Regions from separate parts of the Streptomyces sp. NPDC018833 genome, predicted to be linked through region 1. Evidence: riboswitches for the same ligand, from Rfam matches in the RefSeq annotation. Region 1 holds a riboswitch; each other region holds the start of a gene.

Region 1 (4,791 bases):
GTGGCCATGCCGCCGACGGCGATACGCGCGTCGACGCGATAGCGGCCGTCGAGCACCTGCCCGACGAGGGGGTCTTTGAGGGTCGTGTCCACGGGCCGATTCTACGAGCCACGGGGAGCCGGCCTTACGGGCCGGGCCCGGGCTGCAGCGGAGCTGTGACAGGTGACGCGGGGGCGCGTCCCTGAGGGCTCCGCCCCGCACCTTTCCGTAAGCGGGGCTCCGCCTGCGCCCTGCGGGCGTGGGGCCCCAAATGGCTGCGGGCGTGGAGCCGCCCGTGGGCGCTCCCCGTGCGCCCTGCGGGGCGGTTCCCAGTGGGCAGGCCACGATCTCCCGCTTCGGCCTGGCGGCCGTGGGACGTGCCCCGGCGGGGCTGGAGGCGAGGAGCGAAATCAGCCGGGGCGGAGCCCGTTTCGGCGGACCCCGCGCCTGGAACGCCGGACGGGGCCGGATTTCCAGCCCGTCCGACGGACGCTCACCGGCCGTGGGGCGGGGGACCCGGCCAAGCCATGGGGGGAGTACACCCCCCCCTCAGGCGGTTCGGGGTCCGGCGCGGAGCCCAGCCCCCACGGCCGCCAGGCCGAAGGGAGGGCGGGGCGGGGAAACGGCCCCGCGCGGCGGCGCCCACCCGCGGCGGCCTCGACTCGCGGCGCCCCCACTCGCCTCCTCAGAACGCCGGGCGTTCCGGGTCCAGCGAGGCCCGTCCCTCCACCGGCGACGATGCCTCCGCGAAGTGGCGGCGCGGAATGCGGCCCGCCCGGTACGCCAGCCGCCCCGCCTCCACCGCGTGCCGCATCGCCTCGGCCATCAGCACCGGCTCCTGCGCCCGCGTCACCGCCGACGCCAGCATCACCGCCGCGCACCCCAGCTCCATCGCCAGCGCCGCGTCCGAGGCAGTGCCCGCGCCCGCGTCCAGGATCACCGGCACGCCGGCCTGTTCGACGATCAGCTGGAAGTTGTGCGGGTTGCGGATACCGAGACCGGATCCGATCGGCGAGCCCAGCGGCATGATCGCCGCGCAGCCCACGTCCTGGAGCTTGCGCGCCAGCACCGGGTCGTCGTTGGTGTACGGCAGGACCGTGAAGCCGTCGTCGACCAGCGTCTCGGCAGCCTCCAGCAGTTCCACCCCGTCGGGCAGCAGCGTGCGCTCGTCGGCGACGACCTCCAGCTTGATCCAGTCCGTGCCCAGCGCCTCCCGCGCGAGCCGTGCCGTCAACACGGCCTCGCCGGCGGTGAAGCAGCCGGCGGTGTTCGGCAGCACCTGGATGCCCAGCCGGGCCAGGACGGACAGGACGGACCCCCGCACTGTCGGATCGAGACGGCGCATGGCGACCGTGGTGAGCTCCGTGCCACTGGCGAGCAGCGACCGCTCCAGTACGTCGAGGCTCGGCGCCCCGCCCGTACCCATGATCAGCCGTGAGGCGAACGTGGTGCCGCCGATGGTGAGACGGTCGTCGGCCATGGTGCTCAGCCTCCCTGCACGGCGGTGAGGATCTCGACGCGGTCACCCTCGCCGAGCCGGGTGCCCGCCCACTGGCTGCGTGGGACGACGGACTCGTTGACGGCGGCTGCCACACCGGAGGGGGCCGTCGTCAACGCCGCCACCACGGCGTCCAGAGTGGTGCTGTCGGCAAGCTCGCGAGCCTCGCCGTTGACGGAGACGTTCATGCGGGCTGCCCCTGTCGTACCCGTACGCGTGCACCCGCGGGGGAGAACCGGCGGGGGCTGAACGCGCGGGCGGCGTCGGGCAGTTCGCCGGTGGTGAGCGCGGCGGCGAGCACCTCACCGGTCACCGGTGTGAGCAGGACCCCGTTGCGGTAGTGGCCGGTGGCCAGCAACAGCCCCGGCAGCTCCGTGAATCCCAGCATCGGCGCGTTGTCGGGGGAGCCGGGGCGCAGTCCGGCGCACGTCTCGGTGAGCGGCAGTTCGGTGATGCCGGGGACCAGCTCGTGCGCGTCGCGCAGCAGTTCGTAGACGCCGCCGGCGGTGACGGTCGTGTCCCAGCCCTGTTCCTCGCTGGTCGCGCCGACCACCAGTTCGCCGTTCTCGCGCGGCACCAGGTACACATGGCTGCCGCGCACCACCGCCCGCACCGTGCGGGACAGGAACGGCGCGTACGGGCCCGGCACCGTCAGTCGCAGTACCTGGCCCTTCACGGGCCGCACCGGAGGCAGGACGTCGTCCGGGACCCCGCCGAGCCGGCCGCTCAGGCTGCCGCCCGCCAGCACCACCTGGTCCGCGGCCAGCTCGGTGCCGTCGGCCAGCACCGCACCGGCGGCGCGGTCGTGCACGACGAGCAGCCGCTCCGCCCAGGTGCGGCGGAATTCGACACCGGCCCGCTCGCAGGCGACGACCAGGGCGGCGGCCAGCCGCCGTGGATCGACCTGGTGGTCCCCGTCGACACGCAGGCCCCCGCGGACGCCCGGCGCGAGCAGGGGCTCCAGCCGGCGGCATTCGCGGCCGGTCAGCCACTCGGATTCCAGGCCCGAACGGCGTTGCAGGGCGTGCAGTTCCCGCAGGTGGGCGCGGTCGTCGGCATCAAGTGCGACGGCGAGGGTGCCGCACGCGCGGTAGCCCACGGACCGCCCGCTCGCCTCCTCGAGTTCGGCGGCGAATGCCGGGTAGCGCCGGGCCGATTCGAGGTTGAGGCCGAGCAGCGTCTGCTCGCCGTAGTGGAGTTCGGTGACGGCGGCCAGCATGCCGGCCGCGACCCGCGCGGCCCCGCCGCCGGGCTCGGGATCGGCGACGGCGACGCGCAGTCCGCGCTGCGCCGTGCGCCAGGCCGTGACCAGGCCGATGATTCCGCCCCCGACGACGAGGACGTCGGGGGCGTCTGGTGTACGAGACATGGGCGTCCAGCCCCTCCCTTCGCCGGCATGACCCGGATCAGGTTCGTACGGTCGGAGGCCGGCCAGCCTCCCTCTCAGCCCGGTGCGTCCGGGCTCCCGCGAGTGCCTTACGGTGGCCACCCTAACCCCACGCCCAGGCGCGCAGTAAGGGAGCCGCCGTCCCCCCGGCGCAGGGGGCGCAGGAGGTGACCGCGGTGGTGAGATCGCTCGACGGGCTGGTGCTGGCGCCGGTCGCCGACCAGGCCCCCGGCCAGGTGGGTACCAGCACCCGGTTTCTGTACCACGAGGAGGACGGGCGGATCTGGGCCGAGTACGAAGGCGGTGACGTGGTCCGCGGCCACCTCGTGGGCACCCGCGAGGGAGATCGGCTGGACTTCCGCTATGTGCAGCTGAAGACGGACGGCGGGACCTCCTGCGGCCACTGCCGGTCCGTCGTCGTCGAACTGCCCGACGGCCGGGTGCGGCTGGAGGAGACCTGGGAGTGGGAGTCGCAAGAGGGCAGTGGGACCAGTGTGGTCGAGCAACTGCTCCCTGACGGTTCGTCAGGAGCTTAGGGTGGCCGGGTGAGCGAGCAGAGACAGCACCAGGAGCGGGACGGGCGGCGGGTCGTCGTGGTCGGTGCCGGGATGGCCGGCGTGCAGACCGCGGTAGCCCTGCGCGAACAGGGCTTCACCGGAGCGGTCACCCTCATCGGCGCCGAACCGCACCAGCCGTACGACCGGCCGCCGCTTTCCAAGGCGATCCTCCTCGGCACGGCCGAGGGCTCGGCCTTCGACATCGACTTCGACGCGCTCGAGGTCGACCTGCGGCTCGGCTGCGAGGTGACCGGCGTACGCCCGGGGGCGCACGAGGTGGACACCGAGGCCGGCCCCGTTTCCTACGACGCGCTCGTCCTCGCCACCGGGGCCGAACCCGTCACCCTGCCCGGAACGACGGGCATCCCGGGCGTCCATCTGCTGCGTACGCTCGACGACGCGGACCGGCTGCGGCCCGTGCTCGCGCGGCAGCACGACATCGTGGTCGTCGGAGCGGGCTGGATCGGCGCGGAATTCGCGACCGCCGCGCGCGAGGCCGGCTGCGCGGTGACCGTCGTCGAGGCCGCCGACCGGCCGCTGGCCGGGTCCATGCCCGCCGAGGTCGCGGCGCCCATGGCCGCCTGGTACGCCGAGGCGGGCGCCGAGCTGCTCACGGGCGCCCGCGTGGCCGCCGTCGAGCCGGGCGCGGTCGTGCTGGCGGGATCGGGGCGCAGGCTCGCGGCCGGCGCCGTCGTCGTCGGCATCGGGGCCCGGCCCGCGACCGCCGCGCTCGCCGGCAGCGGCATCGAGCTCGGCCCGGACGGCGCCGTCGTCGCCGACCGCCATCTGCACACCTCCGCACCCGATGTGTACGCCGTGGGCGACTGCGCCTCCTACCCCTCCGGCCGTTACGGCGAGCGGCTGCTCGTCCACCACTGGGACAACGCCCTCCAGGGGCCGCGCACGGTCGCCGCCAACATCCTGGGCACCGGCCCCGAGCCGCAGGTGTACGACCCCGTGCCCTACTTCTGGTCGGAGCAGTTCGGCCGCTTCGTGCAGTACGCGGGCCACCACCCGGCTGGCGACACGCTGCTGTGGCGGGGCGATCCGGCCACGGACCGGGCCTGGACGGTGCTGTGGCTGCGCGAGGGCGTGCTCGTCGCCCTGCTCGCCGTCGACCGGCCGCGTGACCTGGCCCAGGGCCGCCGGCTCGTGGCGGCCGGCGCACGCCTTGACGCCGACCGTGCCGCCGACCCGTCCGTCCCCCTGAAGGGCGCGACGGCGTAGGCGTCGGCTACCGACTGTCAGTCACAGATGGCAGGCTTGTTCCTGTGACCGAGATTGACGCAAAAATCGATGCTCTCGTCCCCGCCTGGCTCCACCTGCCCGACATCGCGGAAATGCTCGATGTCGAGGTGACGCGCGTGCGG
Region 2 (4,791 bases), on a different contig from region 1:
GTGTCGACGGCGTCTACGACTCCGACCCCAAGGCCAATCCGGACGCGGTGAAGTTCGACGCGCTGGAGTACGGCGAGGTACTGTCCCGCAACCTCAAGGTCGCTGACGCCACCGCCATCACCCTCTGCCGCGACAACGCCCTTCCGATCCTTGTCTTCGAACTCCTCACGGAGGGCAATATCGCTCGGGCCGTCCGGGGTGAGAAGATCGGCACGCTCGTGAGCGACCGGGACACCCGGGCCTGACCCGAGGGCCTCGGGGAGTCTTCGGGGATGGACAAAGCCCTGCCGGTCGGACACCGTGCAGGGCAACACGCGACGCAGGTTCCGCCGGCCCAGTCCGATGCCGGGCCCAACTCAAGACACGCAGGAGCAAGTGGTGATCGAAGAGACCCTCCTCGAGGCCGAGGAGAAGATGGAGAAGGCCGTCCTGGTCGCCAAGGATGACTTCGCCGCGATCCGCACCGGACGTGCGCACCCGGCGATGTTCAACAAGATCGTGGCGGATTACTACGGTGCCCTGACCCCGATCAACCAGCTGGCGTCGTTCTCGGTTCCGGAGCCGCGGATGGCCGTCGTGACGCCGTTCGACAAGACCGCTCTGCGCAACATCGAGCAGGCGATCCGCGACTCGGACCTCGGCGTCAACCCGAGCAACGACGGCAACATCATCCGCGTGGTCTTCCCGGAGCTCACGCAGGACCGCCGTAAGGAGTACATCAAGGTCGCCAAGTCGAAGGCCGAGGACTCCAAGATCTCGATCCGCTCCGTGCGCCGCAAGGCCAAGGAGACCATCGACAAGTTCATCAAGGACGGCGAGGTCGGCGAGGACGAGGGCCGGCGTGCGGAGAAGGAGCTGGACGACACCACCGCGAAGTATGTCGCGCAGGTGGACGAGCTGCTCAAGCACAAGGAAGCCGAGCTGCTCGAGGTCTGATGAACGACTCTTCCTGGGGGGCCTCGCACGGCGCCGGATACGCCGGTGCATGGCCGCCGCCCGACCAGGGGCCCCTCCCGGCGGGTCCCGCCTACGATGGGCACGAGGCACGGTATACATCAGAGACGCAGCCCATGCCCATCGTGCCGGATCCCGACGCAGGTAGAGACGCCGAACGCCCCGAGGAACCCGGCGGCCGGTCCGGCCGCGAGGACCGTGACCGGGGGGCCGCACGGCTCGGTGGCCCCCTGTTCCGCGACGAGAACACGCAGGAGCCCATGCCCAGCCCGCCGCCGGCCGCACCTCAGCCGCCGCAGAAGAAGCGGGCCGGTCGCGATCTGCGGTCGGCCATAGGGGTCGGTGTGGGGCTCGGCGCGGTCATCGTCGCGTCGCTCTTCATCGTCAAGGCCGTGTTCGTCGGCGTCATCGCGGTCGCCGTCGTCGTCGGCCTGTGGGAGCTGACCACCCGCCTCCAGGAGCGCAAGCAGATCAAGGCGCCGCTGGTGCCGCTGGCGGTCGGCGGCGCTGCCATGGTCGTGGCCGGTTACGTACGCGGGGCCGAAGGCGCCTGGGTGGCCGTGGCGCTGACCGCGCTCGCGGTGCTGGTCTGGCGTATGACCGAGCCGCCCGACGGCTACCTCAGGGATGTCACGGCCGGTGTCTTCGCTGCCTTCTACGTGCCGTTCCTGGCGACCTTCGTCGCGTTGATGCTCAGTGCGGACGACGGACCGGAACGGGTGATCACCTTCCTGGTCCTCACGGTCGTCAGCGACACCGGGGCATACGCGGTCGGCTGGCGATTCGGGAAGCACAAGCTCGCGCCGCGCATCAGCCCCGGCAAGACCCGGGAAGGGCTGCTGGGCGCGGTGGGCTTCGCGATGACGGCGGGCGCGCTGTGCATGCAGTTCCTCGTCGACGACGGCACCTGGTGGCAGGGCCTGCTGCTTGGCCTCGCGGTCGCGGCGAGCGCGACGCTCGGCGACCTCGGCGAGTCGATGATCAAGCGGGACCTCGGCATCAAGGACATGGGCACCCTGCTCCCCGGCCACGGCGGCATCATGGACCGGCTGGACTCGCTCCTGCCGACGGCCCCGGTGGTATGGCTGCTGCTGGTGCTGTTCGTGGGGTCCGGCTGACCCGGCGGGGCGGCACGCGCCGGGGCCGTCGGGCAGCGAGCGGCTGAACGGCTCCGGTCGGCTACGGTCCGCAGCCCGAGGCCGTCTGACCTGCGGTCTTCTTCGTGAGGGCTCGTCGTCCACAGGGCGGCGGGCCCTCCGTCGCATCTCTGCGACACTGGTAGCACCATGCCCAAGCCCGGAGAACTCACTTTCGTCGCGCCCCGCGGAGCCAAGAAGCCCCCGCGGCACCTCGCCGACCTCTCGCCCGCCGAGCGCAAGGACGCCGTCGCCGCGATCGGCGAGAAGCCGTTCCGCGCCAAGCAGCTGTCCCAGCACTACTTCGCGCGGTACGCGCACGACCCCGCGCAGTGGACCGACATCCCCGCTGCCGCACGCGAGAAGCTCGCCACGGAGCTGCTGCCCGATCTGATGTCGGTCGTGCGGCACATCTCCTGCGACAACGACACCACCCGCAAGACGCTGTGGCGCCTCCACGACGGCACGCTCGTCGAGTCCGTCCTGATGCGCTACCCGGACCGGGTCACGATGTGCATCTCCTCGCAGGCGGGCTGCGGGATGAACTGCCCGTTCTGCGCGACGGGTCAGGCCGGTCTCGACCGTAATCTGTCCACCGCCGAGATCGTGCACCAGATCGTGGACGGCATGCGCGCCCTGCGCGACGGCGAGGTGCCCGGAGGCCCCGCCCGGCTGTCCAACATCGTCTTCATGGGCATGGGCGAGCCGCTCGCCAACTACAAGCGCGTCGTCGGCGCCGTCCGCCGGCTGACCGACCCCGAGCCGGACGGCCTCGGCCTCTCGCAGCGCGGCATCACCGTCTCCACGGTGGGCCTGGTGCCCGCGATGCTCCGCTTCGCCGACGAGGGCTTCAAGTGCCGTCTCGCCGTCTCGCTGCACGCGCCGGACGACGAGCTGCGCGACACCCTGGTCCCGGTCAACACCCGCTGGAAGGTCCGGGAGGTCCTCGACGCCGCCTGGGAGTACGCGGAGAAGTCCGGCCGCCGTATCTCCATCGAGTACGCGCTGATCCGCGACATCAACGACCAGGCGTGGCGCGGCGATCTGCTCGGCCGGCTCCTCAAGGGTGGGGGTCCCACCGGCGGAGCCAGGGGGAGGGTCCATGTCAACCTGATCCCGCTGAACCCGACCCCCGGCTCGCAGTGGACCGCGTCGCGGCCGGAGGACGAGAAGGCCTTCGTCGAGGCCATCGCGGCTCATGGTGTGCCGGTCACCGTCCGGGACACCCGTGGGCAGGAGATCGACGGGGCGTGCGGGCAGCTGGCGGCGCAGGAGCGGTGACCAGGGGGCGGTGTCGGCCACGGCTGATACTGTGCCCTGTGCGTTCGCACAAATGAACAACGAAACATTCCGACAGGGGAGCGCACGACAGCGCTGAGAGTGCGGCGGGACATGTCCCAACAGGCCGCAGACCCTCGGACCTGATCCGGGTCATACCGGCGTAGGGAGTCAGCACCATCATGAACAGCCAGCTTCGGCGTGCCACCGGCACCGCGCTCGCTGCCGCCCTCGGCGTCACCGCCCTGGCGGCCTGCGGCGGCGAATCCAAGGAGTCCGGCTCCTCCGCGGACGGCGCGTCCAAGACCGTCACCCTCGTCAGCCACGACTCCTTCGCGGCGTCCGACGCCGTCCTGAAGGACTTCACCCGGCAGACCGGCTACACGGTCAAGGTCCTCAAGAGCGGGGACGCCGGCGCGGCGCTCAACAAGGAGATCCTGACCAAGGGCTCCCCGCAGGGCGACGTCTTCTTCGGCGTCGACAACACCCTGCTCTCCCGCGCCCTCGACAACGACCTGTTCACCCCGTACGAGGCCGCGGGGCTCGACCAGGTCGCGGACGAGGCGCAGCTCGACGCGGACAAGCACCGCGTCACGCCCGTCGACACCGGCGACATCTGCGTGAACTACGACAAGAAGTTCTTCGCCGACAAGAAGCTCGCGCCGCCGAAGACCTTCGCCGACCTCGCGGAGCCCGCGTACAAGAACCTGCTCGTCGTCGAGAACCCGGCGACGTCCTCGCCCGGCCTCGGCTTCCTGCTCGGCAGCGTCGGCGCGTTCGGCGAGTCGGGCTGGCAGGACTACTGGAAGAAGCTCAAGGCCAACGGCGTCAAGGTCGTCGACGGCTGGGAGCAGGCGTACAACGAGGAGTTCTCCGGCTCCGCCGGCGGCCGGAAGGCCAAGGCCGACCGTCCCCTCGTCGTCTCGTACGCCTCCAGCCCGCCGGTCGAGGTGCTCTACGCCGACCCCCAGCCGGCCGAGGCGCCGACCGGTGTCGCGACCGGCACCTGCTTCCGCCAGATCGAGTTCGCCGGACTCCTCAAGGGCGCGAAGAACGAGGCGGGAGGCAAGGCGCTGCTGGACTTCCTGATCACCAAGAAGTTCCAGGAGGACATGCCGCTCACCATGTTCGTGAACCCGGTGGTCGACGGCGCGAAGCTGCCCGAGCTGTACACCGAGCACGGCGTGGTCGTCGACAAGCCCGAGACCGTCGCTCCCGGCACGATCGCCGAGAACCGTGAGCAGTGGGTCCGGTCGTGGTCCTCGCTCGTGCTGAAGTAAGGCAGTCCCTCAAGGGGAACGCGGCGCGGCTCGCCCTGATGGCCGGGCCCGTCGCGTTCTTCGCCGTCTTCTTCGCCTACCCGGTCACCGCGATCGTCGGCCGCGGCCTGCGCGTCGACGGCGCGTGGGAGTTCGGGCGGTTC
Region 3 (4,791 bases), on a different contig from region 1:
CGCGCCCGCCGCTGCCGAGCGCGGCCCCGTGCTCGCGCCCCCGGTCGGCGAGGCGGCCGAGACGGGTGCCGGATTCGCGGCCGTCGTCACCGTCCTGGCGCCGCTCCTCGCGGGCACGGCCGCGGCGATCTTCCTGATCGTCGGCTACCTCGTCAAGATGGTGAGCCCCACCCCGTCCTTCGCCGACACGCTGGTCCGCACCGGATGGGTCTTCGGGGCGATCACGGCCGCCGCCATCCTGATGGCGGCCGTCGCCCTGCTGCTGACCGCGCTGCGCAACGGCGCCAGCCATGTCGCGGACGGCCGGCCGGCGGACGACCTCCCGGACGAGGTCCGGATCGCCAAGGATGCCTGGTGCGAGGCCCTGCGGGAACGGGGCATCCTCCCCTTCCTGCGCGCTGCTCTGACTGAACCGGCCACCACGGCGTCACCCGCCGATCCCCCGCACCCCGTGAGCCGTATCCCGAAGATCGGCTACAGCGGACCGGACTTCTCCAGCCCCGCCGAGGGACGGGTCTCGGGCCGGCGTCCGACCTTCACCAGCCCGGACTTCTCCAGCCCCGACTTCGGCGGCCCCGAACACCAACCGGACTGACCGGCGGCGCGCGTGCTCACCGACACCACCCTGAAACGCCGGCGTCCCCCGGAGCGTGTGCCGGGGGACACTGAGACGCCGGACGATCAGTCCGCGATCGGCAGATAGACCCGGTTGCCCGCCGCGGCGAACTCCCTGGACTTCTCCGCCATGCCCACCTCGATGTCCTCCTGACTGTCGCCGTGCTGACGGCGGATGTCCTGGGAGATCTTCATCGAGCAGAACTTCGGACCGCACATCGAGCAGAAGTGGGCGGTCTTCGCAGGCTCGGCCGGCAGCGTCTCGTCGTGGAACTCCCGTGCCGTGTCCGGGTCGAGCGCCAGGTTGAACTGGTCCTCCCACCGGAACTCGAAGCGGGCGTCGGACAGCGCGTCGTCCCACTCCTGGGCGCCCGGGTGGCCCTTGGCCAGGTCCGCCGCATGGGCCGCGATCTTGTAGGTGATCACGCCGGTCTTCACATCGTCGCGGTTGGGCAGGCCCAGGTGCTCCTTGGGCGTCACGTAGCAGAGCATGGCCGTGCCCCACCACGCGATCATCGCCGCGCCGATGCCCGAGGTGATGTGGTCGTACGCCGGGGCCACGTCGGTCGTCAGCGGGCCGAGCGTGTAGAACGGCGCCTCCTCGCAGATCTCCTGCTGGAGGTCGATGTTCTCCTTGATCTTGTGCATCGGGACATGGCCCGGGCCCTCGATCATGGTCTGCACGTTGTGCCGCTTGGCGATCCGGTTGAGCTCACCCAGCGTGCGCAGCTCCGCGAACTGCGCCTCGTCGTTGGCGTCCGCGATCGACCCGGGCCGCAGGCCGTCCCCGAGCGAGTACGTCACGTCGTACGCGGCGAGGATCTCGCAGAGCTCCTCGAAGTTCTCGTACAGGAACGACTCCTTGTGGTGCGCCAGGCACCACGCCGCCATGATCGAGCCGCCGCGCGAGACGATGCCCGTCTTCCGGCGCGCGGTCAGCGGGACGTACCGCAGCAGCACACCGGCGTGCACCGTCATGTAGTCGACGCCCTGCTCGGCCTGCTCGATGACCGTGTCCTTGTAGACCTCCCAGGTCAGCTCCTCGGCCTTGCCGTCGACCTTCTCCAGCGCCTGGTAGAGGGGCACGGTGCCGATCGGCACGGGGGAGTTGCGCAGGACCCACTCGCGGGTGGTGTGGATGTTGCGGCCCGTCGACAGGTCCATGACCGTGTCGGCGCCCCAGCGGGTGGCCCAGGTCATCTTCTCCACCTCCTCCTCGATGGAGGAGGTGACCGCGGAGTTGCCGATGTTGGCGTTGACCTTCACCAGGAACCGCTTGCCGATGATCATCGGCTCGATCTCGGGGTGGTTGACGTTGGCCGGCAGGACGGCCCGGCCCGCCGCGATCTCCTCCCGCACCACCTCGGGCGAGACGTTCTCGCGGATGGCGACGTACTCCATCTCCGGCGTGATCTCGCCCCGGCGGGCGTACGCCAGCTGCGTCACCGCCTGCCCGTCCCGGCCCCGGCGCGGCTGGCGCGGGCGGCCGGGGAAGACGGCGTCGAGGTTGCGCAGTCCCCCGCGCGGCGACGTGTGCTTGATCCCGTCGTCCTCGGGCCGGACCGGTCGGCCCGCATACTCCTCGGTGTCGCCGCGCCCGATGATCCAGCTCTCCCGCAGCGGTGGCAGGCCGCGCCGTACGTCGGTCTCGACGCCGGGATCCGTGTAAGGCCCCGACGTGTCGTACAACGTCACGTCCTTGCCGTTGGTGAGGTGCACCTTGCGCACCGGCACCCGGAGGTCGGGGCGCGAGCCCTCGACATATCCCTTGTGCCAGCCGATGGACTTCCCGGCCTCGTCGTTCTGGTTCGAGGCAGGCGTGCGTGCGTCCGATACGGTCATGAGACCTACTCCCTACGCCGGCATTACCCGGTAACAGGTTCGGCGGTCGGCGCAGCTGTCCCATACAGATGTACGGAGGTCAGCGCCCTCTCAGCCCGGTGCTCCGAGCTCCCGCGTGTGCAAAGGTGCCACCACGCTAGCGTCATGTCTGGCGTGCTGAACAGAGGCCCCCTCTCGTTCTTGCGATGATCTGGAGGTGACCTCATCACCGCAACGTCCCGATCCGCAGGGCCCCGCCACCGCTCACGTGCACAGTCATGGGCCCGCCGCGCCCGTCTCACAGCACCTCCGCAAGGTCATTGCGGCGGTGCTGATCCCCTTCGCGACGGCCGTCCTCGTCGGACTTGCCGTGATGTGGCCGGGCGGGACGCCCGGTCATGAGCGCTCCGGCGTGGGCTTCGACCGCCAGACCGAGCAGGGCAGGGTGGTGAGCGTCGAGAAGGTCGACTGCAAGGACGTCAACGCCGGCCAGGTGCCGCCGACCGGCGACACCTCAACGCCCGAGGGACGTGAGGCGGTCAACGCGCAGCGGGGCGACTGCGGAAAGGCCACCATCGAGGTCATCACCGGCAAGGACAAGGGCCGCACCTTCGTCGAGATCGTCCAGCCCGACGCGCCACGGCAACTGCGGGAGGGTCAGGGCGTCGTGGTGGCGTACGCCCCGGACGCGCCTCGCGATCTGCAGTACTCGGTGACCGATGTGGACCGCGAGTTCCCGATGGCCCTGCTGGCGGGCATCTTCGCCCTGGTGGTCGTCCTGGTGGGGCGGATGCGCGGCGTGATGGCGCTGATCGCGCTCGCCGTCTCGTTCGCCGTGCTGACACTGTTCATCCTGCCCGCGATCCTGCAGGGTTCGAATCCGCTGATCGTCGCGGTGGTCGGGGCGAGCGCGATCATGCTCATCGCGCTCTACTTGTGCCACGGCATCACCGCGCGGACCTCTGTCGCCGTGCTGGGCACGCTGATCTCGCTGCTGCTCATCGCTCTGCTCGGCTCGCTGTTCATCGGCTGGGCCAGCCTCAGCGGCAACACCGACGACAACACCGGCCTGATCAAGGGCCTCTACCCGAACATCGACATGAGCGGCCTGCTGCTCGCCGGAGTCATCATCGGCTCGCTCGGCGTGCTCGACGACGTCACGGTGACGCAGACCTCTGCGGTCTGGGAACTGCACCAGGCCGACCCGGACATGGGGCCGCGCGCCCTCTACCGCTCCGCCATCCGGATCGGCCGCGACCACATCGCCTCGGTCGTCAACACCCTCGTGCTCGCCTACGCGGGCGCGGCACTGCCGCTGCTGCTGCTCTTCTCGATCGCCCAGTCCAGCGTGGGCACCGTGGCCACCAGCGAGCTGGTGGCGGAGGAGATCGTACGAACCCTGGTGGGCTCGATCGGCCTCGTCGCCTCCGTACCGGTGACCACCGTGCTCGCCGCCCTGGTCGTCTCGGCGGACCGGCCGGGCCGTCCCGCCACCGGGGCGGCCGCCTCCGCGCGCGGCACCCGGGGCAGGCGCCGCAAGAAGTGACGGGCACCGGGCACACGCCGCGGGAGTAACCCGACAGCTCCAGGTGTGGGCCGGCGGGGACCGGTGCCCTCAACCGGCGTTCTCCTCGGCGAGGATACGCCCGAGCGCCTCCTCCAGACTGACCTCGAAATCACCGAGCGCGAGCTCCTGACCGAGCGGAACCAGCCTGTCCGTACGGTCCAGGAAGGCGACGAGCGGCGGAGCACCGACACGGAACAGCGCGGAGTCGCTCCCGACGCGCAGTCGGATGTGAACGTCCGACAGCGCCTCCGGCCGGGTCGGCGCGATGTGCACATCACCGTCCCCACTCGGCGCATTGATCCCGTCGAGCAGCAGTTCCCGGCCGAAAGCCCAGGTCACGGGCGCGTCACCGGGAAGGTGGAAGGTCATCCGCACCGCATAAGGGTCCGAAGTCTCGTAGTGCAGCTCCACCGGGATCCGGAAGGAGAGCTCTTGGGAGACGAGGAAACTCATCAGAACCTCGGCCTGGACCGACTCGCGCATCACGTACCTCGCAGTAGATGAAGCAATGAATGAACCGTGCTGACGACATGAAGGAAACGGCCAGGAACGATCGCTGCCGGCTCTCTTGGCCTTCAGGACGCCATCGTGGTGGAAGCGCCAGCAGATCACAAGGAGTGATATTTCAGATACTGATGGAGAACGCAAGCGCCGCCAACAGGCTGCCTACCCCGGCCCGCAGTTGTTCAACTGCCGGGCCGAGCCTGACCTCTTGGTGCACAGGGAGGGAAATGGCCATCGTCGCAGCTATGTCACCCGCAGTGATCGGATGGCCGCGCGGACTGTGC

What was found. Region 1 has a riboswitch for thiamine pyrophosphate ahead of thiO (glycine oxidase ThiO). Riboswitches for the same ligand answer to the same signal wherever they lie in the genome.
Region 2: linked by a shared signal. The riboswitch ahead of ACH5AF_RS10295 (thiamine ABC transporter substrate binding subunit) and the one ahead of thiO (glycine oxidase ThiO) in region 1 are both predicted to bind thiamine pyrophosphate.
Region 3: linked by a shared signal. The riboswitch ahead of thiC (phosphomethylpyrimidine synthase ThiC) and the one ahead of thiO (glycine oxidase ThiO) in region 1 are both predicted to bind thiamine pyrophosphate.

The regions. Positions count from the first base shown of each region.
Region 1 covers NZ_JBIRZM010000006.1:245,573-250,363, reverse strand. Annotated here, with positions in the region: gene pknB (Stk1 family PASTA domain-containing Ser/Thr kinase) at 1-92, opposite strand, end outside; gene ACH5AF_RS15285 (thiazole synthase) at 665-1,459, opposite strand; gene thiS (sulfur carrier protein ThiS) at 1,465-1,665, opposite strand; gene thiO (glycine oxidase ThiO) at 1,662-2,846, opposite strand; TPP riboswitch at 2,844-2,956, opposite strand; gene ACH5AF_RS15270 (hypothetical protein) at 3,041-3,400, shown strand; gene ACH5AF_RS15265 (NAD(P)/FAD-dependent oxidoreductase) at 3,473-4,648, shown strand; gene ACH5AF_RS15260 (Rv2175c family DNA-binding protein) at 4,693-4,791, shown strand, end outside.
Region 2 covers NZ_JBIRZM010000004.1:119,177-123,967, reverse strand. Annotated here, with positions in the region: gene pyrH (UMP kinase) at 1-245, shown strand, start outside; gene frr (ribosome recycling factor) at 379-936, shown strand; gene ACH5AF_RS10305 (phosphatidate cytidylyltransferase) at 936-2,072, shown strand; gene rlmN (23S rRNA (adenine(2503)-C(2))-methyltransferase RlmN) at 2,241-3,371, shown strand; TPP riboswitch at 3,436-3,555, shown strand; gene ACH5AF_RS10295 (thiamine ABC transporter substrate binding subunit) at 3,551-4,648, shown strand; gene ACH5AF_RS10290 (ABC transporter permease) at 4,687-4,791, shown strand, end outside.
Region 3 covers NZ_JBIRZM010000007.1:290,935-295,725, forward strand. Annotated here, with positions in the region: gene ACH5AF_RS17575 (hypothetical protein) at 1-595, shown strand, start outside; gene thiC (phosphomethylpyrimidine synthase ThiC) at 682-2,457, opposite strand; TPP riboswitch at 2,450-2,582, opposite strand; gene ACH5AF_RS17585 (YibE/F family protein) at 2,654-3,982, shown strand; gene ACH5AF_RS17590 (SsgA family sporulation/cell division regulator) at 4,052-4,486, opposite strand; partial or broken gene ACH5AF_RS17595 (IclR family transcriptional regulator) at 4,629-4,791, opposite strand, start outside.